Regions from separate parts of the Metabacillus sp. GQ13 genome, predicted to be linked through region 3. Evidence: riboswitches for the same ligand, from Rfam matches in the RefSeq annotation. Region 3 holds a riboswitch; each other region holds the start of a gene.

Region 1 (2,206 bases), on a different contig from region 3:
TGCTGGTTGTTGGTATGCCGAATCGATCCTAGTTTCTATTGCAAGCTTAGATGTGTCTCTAAATATATCCAATGGGCTTGCTCCAATAATATTTGCTTTCGTCTCTCTGAAAAGCTTTTCAGCTGCATGATTAACATAGATAATTTTAAGATTTGTATGGATTACAATCGGTTCAAGGGAATATTCGATTACCTGATGGTAGTCGATCTTTGTAATATTTTCTATCATAATTATTTGCACTCCTTTAAACAAACGTTAAATGTTATTTCAGTAATAATCAAGTGATGTTATTCTATTAAAAAAATTAGAAGATAAAATGTAGGCAAACTATAATCATATAAGGCTCAATAGTAAATCAACTTATTAGCAAGAGTCAACTAGCCTACAAGATAGCTATCAATCTCCTAATGGTAGCATGGCGTGATTAGCATCTACCAAAATAGTTGTGTGTCCACAAATCACAAAATAAATAAAGACTTATATCCGAATTAATTTTTATGTAGTATGTCATATATAACAATTTAAATGATAGAGGTGTATGATGTCGAAAAAGATTAAAATTGACCAACCAAAAGTTGGATCGTATATAGAAAAAAGTAATTTCCAAGATATATATTATGATGAGGACTATCAATTAGTGAACTGTTTGGTGGAAGGTTCACAAGTTGATAACGAGGAAATTGATCGAGTCATTTTTTCTAAGGTGATATTTAATAATGTTTCATTTACTAATGCTATTTTTCATCATAATGATATGACTGATGTGATTTTTGAAAACTGTAATTTTTCAAATGCGAAGCTTTGTAATGGCATTATTCATCGAGTTGCTTTTAAAGACTGTAAACTAGTAGGCTTAGATTTTTCTAATGCTAATCTGGGTAACGTATCGTTTGAAAACTGTGATCTGAGTTTATCTGACTTTGCCGATGCACGTCTCAAACAAGTGAGTTTTGACCATTCTTCTATTAGAAGTGCTAACTTTTACGAATGCAAGCTTAACAAAGTAAATCTTAATATGTGCGATCTTAATGATGTAGATTTTACACAAACTGTACTTAAAGGAATAGATATCAGTACCTGTATATTTGAAAAACTGAATGTGTCTCTAGAAAGCTTGATAGGCTGTGAAGTTTCTTCCGATCAAGCAATTGGATTCTCAAAATTGTTAGGGTTAGTGATTAAAGAATAATATGAAATAATTTTGTTGATATTTAATATTTATATTTAATTATCATCCATATTACAGTACTATTTAACTATGAAGTGTTCACTCAATAGGAAAAGGCAAACCTTTCGAAAGTTTGGGACGCAAAGTTACAGATCTAAGGTAGATCTAAGCTAAGATGGCTGAGCTGCCTAAAATATATACTATTTTAGGAGGATTCATATGGTAAATTCCTTAGGTTCAACCGAAAATGACCTGGATCATGAATGGGCAGAACTGATTTTATATGCTCTCGAAGTGGGGATGTCCATCGAAGACATAAGAGATTTTTTCAATAAGTATTCAAGACCTGAATAGGGTCTTTTTTTTATTAGTTATTTTTATGGTTGTTTCACAATACAATCATTATGTTGTGAAAGGTTAAAGTATATATTAATAAATATTAACCTTCATTGAAACTTAATTAACAAGAGAATGTCTTTCTTAATAGAAGTATTTGGTTTAATAAGGACTTGATGAAAACATAATGGTCGTAAAAAATAATTAATTGGGAGTAGATTATTATTAAAAATGCAATCAGGAAAATTTTTATTTGGTTAGGCGTTTTGCTTTTATTGTTGTCTGTTTTTTTTTACTTTTGGGAAATTTCCATATTCAATTCAGAATTCATCGTCTTTTATGGTCTTGGAATTTGTGGGTTAGTTATCAGCTTTCTTAGTAGGCGCATGCATGTGATAAATGAGGATTCGCTCACTAGTCTTTTAGATAAGTTAGGGTTTGTTGGCAATTTAACGACTGTAGTTTTATTTTTTCCACCAATCTATCTGATTTGGGGAACTCTGGTTTTTGGTCCATAAGCTCATTATTATTAAAAATATATCGATTTTAACTAAAAGTGAGGCGTTAATTCAGCAGAGTTAATGTCTTTTATTATTTGTATTTTTTAGACAAGAGATTTAATCTTCCGATAATAGTAGATACTACCTTTTATACATATGTATACTTGTTTACGAGATTTTTGTGGTCTCTTATTAAACAAAA
Region 2 (2,206 bases), on a different contig from region 3:
GTTAGCCCATCAATCATTGAAAGTCTTTGAAGTACTTGGTTCGCCTCATGTAGCCGTTGTCCAGCTAATTTATCTGCTGTGACATCACGGAAAATCCATAGGTATCCATCGAAACGGCCATTTTCTTCAATTGGAACGGCATCCCTCTCCAATATCCGCCCATCCAACAAACGGATTTCTTCCGCCTGACGAGTTTCACGATTTATCGTTATTTTCTCTTTTTCTGTTAGATATTTATCTACTTCTAGCGTTGAGTGATTTAGCCCACTCATTAAATCCTTATCATCTATTTCATTCTTATCCTTACCAGCAATTAATTTCACAATGTTTAATAGTGCATCATTATATAGAGTTGTCTCTCCATGCTCATCTTCTACCAAAACACCGTACGGAAGAGATGATATCAGCGTCTTGAGTTTTATTGTAGCCTGTCTAGAATTCTCTTCAGCTTCTTTCCTAGCCGTAATATCCCTACTTACAGAAATCACTCTAATTTCGCCATCAGGACCTTTGATGGGAGTAGCTTTCATCTCTACATAAAGCCAATCACCGTTCTGATGCATACAACGATAATCAATATCTAATGTCTTCCATTTTTCTACCATATCATGAAAGAAGTGAAACACCTTTTCCCAATCATCTGGATGAATGTGTTTAATTGGGTAACTTCCAATATAATCATCCAAATCCATACCTAAAACAGTTGTATGAGAAGGTGATGCATACAGAACTAATCCATCCTTAGCTAGGACAGCAACCATATCAGACATATGTTCTGATATAAATCGATAGTTGCTTTCATTTTCTTTAAATGCATCTATATTCGGGCGTCGTGATGTTAGATCAGTTATTGTTCCTGAAAAGGAAACTAGCTCATCGTTCTTATTAAAGTCGGCCCTCATGAACAAATGAAAATCTTCTATTTTACCTTTCTTTGAAACCAATCGTATTTCCTTGGCTACTGCCTCTTTACTATGTTCAATTAGAGATTTAAATTGTTCTTGTAAAGTTTCATGATAATCACTAATCACAAAATGAAAGATGGAATTCCCTATTATTTCTTCATCTGTATAATCTAATAAACTCTTCCACCCTGAATTCAGGGAAACAAACGTCTGCTGTCGATCCAACATAAAGATAACAGCATTTTCAACATTGAGGAACTCTTGATACCTCTCATCACTTTTATTGAATTCCATATCTCCCACTCCATTTTGATATAATTAGTTGATTATTTAAAGGATCTGGAAATGTCCCTACTTTTAGGTAAGACAAATAAGCTATTTCCAATAAGGATTTAGCTTTTTCCCATTGGTAGCCCAGCCACCTTAGGTTCCCCCTCTAGGCCTGCAGCTTTGCGTCCTCATTTTTCAATAAGTTTGCCGTTTTCAAATTGATCTATATTAAATTAAAATACTAATCGCTAGCATTTCGGCGAGAGGTAAGCGATTATATATCGGGTGTCTTTTGTCATATCCTTCTCTATTAAGAAAGTCATTTCACCATTGTATCATACTATAAGAAAGAACAGATTTTGTTGAATAGAATGGCTGATACTATGGAAAAGAACAAAAAAATGACCTACCCTTTGGGCAAGTCAAGTGCTTGGTATGCTAATTGATATTTTCCACCTTCAGCTACTTCTGAATGATATAAGGCTTTAAGTGCAAAACTTTTTTCAAGATCGTGTTCATCCATCATTTCTTTTAAACGCCCTTGTAATTCTCTATTCTCTTTGACTAGCTGTTTCATTTGTGATTTTATAAACTTCATGAGAAAATCCCCTTCCTTCCAACTCAATTCTATCCACCAAGTATAGCATGGATGATTTACAAGAATTCTATAGTTTCTAAAACAAGAACATAACGACTAGTATATACAGGTACTTTTTTAAAACAGTTCATTACTAATAAGTCGTTTTTCTGTTCAATTTCCCCTATAATCCACTCTCAATAAACAAATAGACACCTGTAAACAATAAAATCATATAAGTAAATATACGAAATACCTTTTGGTTAATTGATTTAAATAAGAGTTGTCCAACAAACAGACCCATTATAAGTAGAGGGAGGGCTAAGCCACTTGAAACCCAGATTGTCTTATTTGTTCCAACGAAGATCACTTGAATAACCAAACTTACAAAATAGATAAATAAATAAAATGCAAGTGTAGTGGCTCTTAATTGTTCCTTTTGAGTTTCTGTTCC
Region 3 (2,206 bases):
TATTCACCTTTACTTCACTACGTAAATACAAAAATAGTAAAAAAATAATAAACAAACTCTGGATGATTAACATATACTCCAAACCCTATCACCTCAGCTAATTATTTTGGGATTCCCTAACAAATAGCCTTGCCCATATTGTATATCTAGCGACTTAGCTAGTGCTAAGGTTATTTCTGTTTCTAGACCTTCTAAAATAAGTTTGCTACTAGTAGCTTTACAAAAGTTATTGATTAACTGAATGATTGATTGCTTTTTGTTAGATGTAAAGAGATCAAAGGAAAAATAGCGATTTAGCTTAATATAGTCTGGATCTAACTCTATAATGGATTGCAATTGAGAGTAGCCTGCACCAACATCACCAATGGCCAACAAATACCCTAGTTCTTTTAATACCTTCACACAATACCTAAATTCGTTAAAATAAATAATTTCTTCTACACCACTTACCTCCAGAACAATTTGTTGATTGATTAGCTGCGGGTCTGTCATTAACTCTTTGGCAAAGGGCAGAAAGGCCTCATCTACAATAGTAGAAGGGAAAATATTCAAAAACAAAAAGCCATCTTTTCGAGTATAGCCTGCTTGTTGATAAGCTTGTATAGCTTTTTGAATGGATTGTGAATCTAATTCATAAAGTCTACCTGCTTTTTTCGCATCCGAAAAGGCAAGCTCTGGATTCGCGTAATCAGAGGATCTCAAAAACCCTTCATAACCAGCAATCATCCAATTGCTAATATCATAAATCGGTTGAAAAGAATGATGATAGTTTTTTTCTTGTATAAAATTTTCAATTGACATCTTTCTAGCCACCTATCTTTTAGTTAGCGAAAAGGAGAAATGTACATCATGTTGCATCCACATTTCAATTTTTTATCGCTCTTCGGTGGCTCGACTACCATAGCAGTGTAACGTTAGGTTCGTAGCTTTGCGTCCTTATCTTTCAATAAGTTTGCCGTTTCGAAAATAATACCCTACTGGTATTTTATAGCATAAATAGGAATAAAGTCTAGGGTAAAATTGACTTTATTTTACTTATTTTACTGGGGCCAGTCCCCATCAACATTATCTTGGGGCCTGGCCCCCTCTTATAGCGAAGTCATGATCCGCTGCTGTTTAACAAAATATGCCCACTCTTTATAGCCTATTTCTTTTAGTCGCTTTTGGACTAATTCAAACTCATCGCCTATTCGTTCCGGTTTATGTGCATCTGAGCCAAAGCTCACCGTCACATTATGGAAAAGAGCACGTTCTAAAATGTCATCTGCAGGGTACCAGCCTCCACAATCCTTCGTTTTACCTGAAGTATTGATTTCAATCGCAACATCTTCTTGACCAATGATTTTTAATGTTTTATCAATCGCGTCTGTTTCAATAGCAGAAAATGCTGGATAAAATCCTTTCATAGCATCGATATGTGCAAGAATTTGAAATATACCGCTTTTTGCTGACTGTTGGATTAATTGATAATAGTCTTCTTTTACTTTCACCTGTTGCTGTGATGTTAAACCTTCCCAACGGCCTCTTTCGAAAATATTAACCTCTTGAACATAATGCACGGAGCCGATTATGTAATCAAATGGGTGTAGGGCGTATTGTTCCTGATAGAGTTCTAGATGATCAGGGAAAAAGTCACTTTCAATTCCTAGCAATACGTAAATTTTACCCTCATACTTATTTTTCAATCGAAGAACTTCCTCAATATACGAAGCAAACTGGCTCTTAGCCATTGCGATTGTTGGATAGAGCTGGTCTTCCTCACTATAAAAATAAGGTGAATGATCTGAGATACCGATAAATTGCAGTCCATAGTCAATTGCTTGCTTTACATAATCCTCAATTGTCCCAATTGCATGCCCACATAGTTTGTTATGTGTATGTAGATCGAATTTCACTTTATTTATATTTGTCATTGATTACGCTCCTTTTTGAGGGTTGGGGCCTGACCCCAACTGCTCAGTGCTGGGGACTGGCCCCACTTCTATCTAGTTAACTTCTGGCTAAACGATTGATTTCCCTTCTTCTTTCGTATTTATTTATGATTTGTAGCTTTTCGCTTTAGTTTGCTAATATGCTAATGGGGACTGGCCCCAAAAAAAAGATCCCCCACTTATCTCATAGTGAGGGATCGCCTTTATCGCTTATTCATCATCATCATCATCATCGTCATCGTTGTCATCATTTTCAAGCTCGAGTACGTTTTTGT
Region 4 (2,206 bases), on a different contig from region 3:
ATCAATGTGACATGAAAAAGGATCAACTCTTTTCCATTGGACTACATTTAGTAAGTGGAACACTTTTAGAAAACTTTCAAGAAAAACTTGAAAAGCTACAACTAACTCCAAAAATCCCAGATCTCTGCTTTAATATGACTCCCCTAATCAAACCTAAAAGCGGTTTGAAAAGAATTGAGCAATTTATCGAACAAAGAATAAACCAGCAGGATCATACATGGGCAGACACAGCTAGACAAAGATGGAATGAAGATTTAAAACTATTAGACCACTTTTATGTAGACTTAGAGGAAAAACCAGATTGTTATCACCTAGAAAAGGATGCCCTGCGTGACCTTTATGAGCCACAAATAAATGTAACGATTCAGAGTGGCGGCATCTTTTATTTGACACCCCAGGCTATATTTAATTAATAAGTTTCCTATTTATAGCAGTTGGCTGATTATGCCAACTGCTATAGTTTTGTATAAATTGGTGTATGAATTTGGCTACGATTCTAGTTCTCATACTTTTTAAACCCCAATTTAAAACTGATATTAAATGAAAAGATACGTTTAATTCCTACCAGAATACTAAAAGTAGGTGTCTTTTTGACCTATTTATAGATATCTATGAGAAAACTCCTTACTATTTAAGCGGAAGGTGCATGAAGATAGGCTACATTAGGTATAACGATTAGTACGAAATACAACAGTAATGGAAATATAACCCAAAAAGGAAATATAATTCGACAAAATCAAATTATTGTTATTAAAGTTTTATTAAAGAATAATTAAAGAAAATCCATTAAATAAAAGTCAGCGCATGAAAAAGTAGGTTAATCCACCTACAGATTGTTACAAACAAATTACAAATAACCAATTTAGTTAAAATTTTATTCTTTCGACAAAATTCTGCACACTTCCTATATAAACATATTTATAATAGAATTAGTTATAAAGTCAGGTAACACAAAGGGACTTTTGAGTTAATAAATATCTAAAAAATGACATAAAGTTTATATCAGCAAAAGGCAAACCTATTGAAAAATAGAGACGCAAAGTCACAGATCTAACGTGTTAACCATGATGGCTGGGCTGCCTGAAATACAGGCTAGTATTTTAGGAGGGTAATAAGGTGAATAGTGAAATCATTGAGAGAATAACAAAGGATGGCAAGCTTGATCGTGAATGGGTTGAGATGATTTTAGAAGCATTAGAAATAGGGATCAGTTCTGATGAAATAAAAAAATTTCTTACAGAACCAACCATTACTCATTAAATAAAACTCACTCTCTACATACTTGTATGTAATATTTTTTTATAAATCTGTTCTCCATATAAAACAATACCTTCTTTATATGCTATAATATTTATAGAAAAAGGAAGGTGACTTGACGTGATTGGCCCTAGAATAAAAAAATATCGAACACAAAGGAATTTATCTTTATCTGAACTAGCTGAAAGAGCAGGGGTTGCAAAGTCCTACCTTAGTTCGATAGAACGCAACCTTCAGTCTAATCCTTCTGTTCAATTTTTAGAAAAGGTATCTACTGTATTAGGGGTTACAGTTAACACCCTACTTAATGAACAAAGCGAAACAGACTTAGATGACCTTGACTTAGAATGGACAAAACTCGTGCAAGATGCCATGAAATCCGGTGTTTCCAAAGAACAGTTTCGAGAATACTTAGAATTTAATAAGTGGAAGCTACAGAATGACAATGATAAATAAGAGCATGGTTGGTGATTACGATCACCGATGGTGCTCTTTTGTGTTTTGTTCGTTTTATTGAATATCCCATCTTCACTTCTGATTGTTCTTTTTAGCGATTTAATTCTGTAAACCCATTTAAAATATGTCGTAAATTGACTGTTTTCATAATGCTAATTACACATAATTACGTTATAAAGAACATTAATGGTACTAATAGATTATATCAAAAGTCTTTATTTTTCCGTTTTGTTCTCTATAAAGATTTGTAGAATAGGTACATTCGATTAATATGGATAATAGTTACCTTTTACTTAGAACTTTGAAAGGTTTTTCTGGAGACCTATCCTTATACGATTCAAGTATGTTTTCATTGATAAAAAAGAATAACTTCTTCCGTTTTAGGTAGCTAAAACTATGTAGTTGGAGGAATATGCAGGAGTATTACCATTAATATCCGGTAAAAGGTAGTCTTTCATATAGGAACAAATTTTTCATATTAGTTGTTATTCTT

Evidence for each region. A riboswitch is a leader RNA that binds a small molecule or an ion and turns the genes downstream of it on or off. The one in region 3 is predicted to bind cyclic di-GMP.
Region 1: another riboswitch for cyclic di-GMP. It lies ahead of AC6CHR_RS05470 (anti-repressor SinI family protein); the one in region 3 lies ahead of AC6CHR_RS13955 (EAL domain-containing protein).
Region 2: another riboswitch for cyclic di-GMP. It lies ahead of AC6CHR_RS10010 (diguanylate cyclase domain-containing protein); the one in region 3 lies ahead of AC6CHR_RS13955 (EAL domain-containing protein).
Region 4: another riboswitch for cyclic di-GMP. It lies ahead of AC6CHR_RS08160 (anti-repressor SinI family protein); the one in region 3 lies ahead of AC6CHR_RS13955 (EAL domain-containing protein).

The regions. Positions count from the first base shown of each region.
Region 1 is NZ_JCAXET010000004.1:3,092-5,297, forward strand. Features, by position in the region: gene AC6CHR_RS05460 (PAS domain S-box protein) at 1-228, opposite strand, end outside; gene AC6CHR_RS05465 (pentapeptide repeat-containing protein) at 542-1,189, shown strand; cyclic di-GMP riboswitch class I at 1,274-1,360, shown strand; gene AC6CHR_RS05470 (anti-repressor SinI family protein) at 1,388-1,522, shown strand.
Region 2 is NZ_JCAXET010000007.1:5,761-7,966, reverse strand. Features, by position in the region: gene AC6CHR_RS10010 (diguanylate cyclase domain-containing protein) at 1-1,199, opposite strand, end outside; cyclic di-GMP riboswitch class I at 1,311-1,394, opposite strand; gene AC6CHR_RS10005 (hypothetical protein) at 1,582-1,773, opposite strand; gene AC6CHR_RS10000 (sulfite exporter TauE/SafE family protein) at 1,937-2,206, opposite strand, start outside.
Region 3 is NZ_JCAXET010000010.1:111,967-114,172, forward strand. Features, by position in the region: gene AC6CHR_RS13950 (PilZ domain-containing protein) at 1-73, opposite strand, end outside; gene AC6CHR_RS13955 (EAL domain-containing protein) at 94-801, opposite strand; cyclic di-GMP riboswitch class I at 883-967, opposite strand; gene AC6CHR_RS13960 (histidinol-phosphatase) at 1,089-1,895, opposite strand; gene AC6CHR_RS13965 (PepSY domain-containing protein) at 2,142-2,206, opposite strand, start outside.
Region 4 is NZ_JCAXET010000005.1:230,638-232,843, forward strand. Features, by position in the region: gene AC6CHR_RS08155 (YqhG family protein) at 1-413, shown strand, start outside; cyclic di-GMP riboswitch class I at 1,002-1,084, shown strand; gene AC6CHR_RS08160 (anti-repressor SinI family protein) at 1,117-1,260, shown strand; gene AC6CHR_RS08165 (helix-turn-helix domain-containing protein) at 1,378-1,713, shown strand; gene AC6CHR_RS08170 (metallophosphoesterase) at 2,192-2,206, opposite strand, start outside.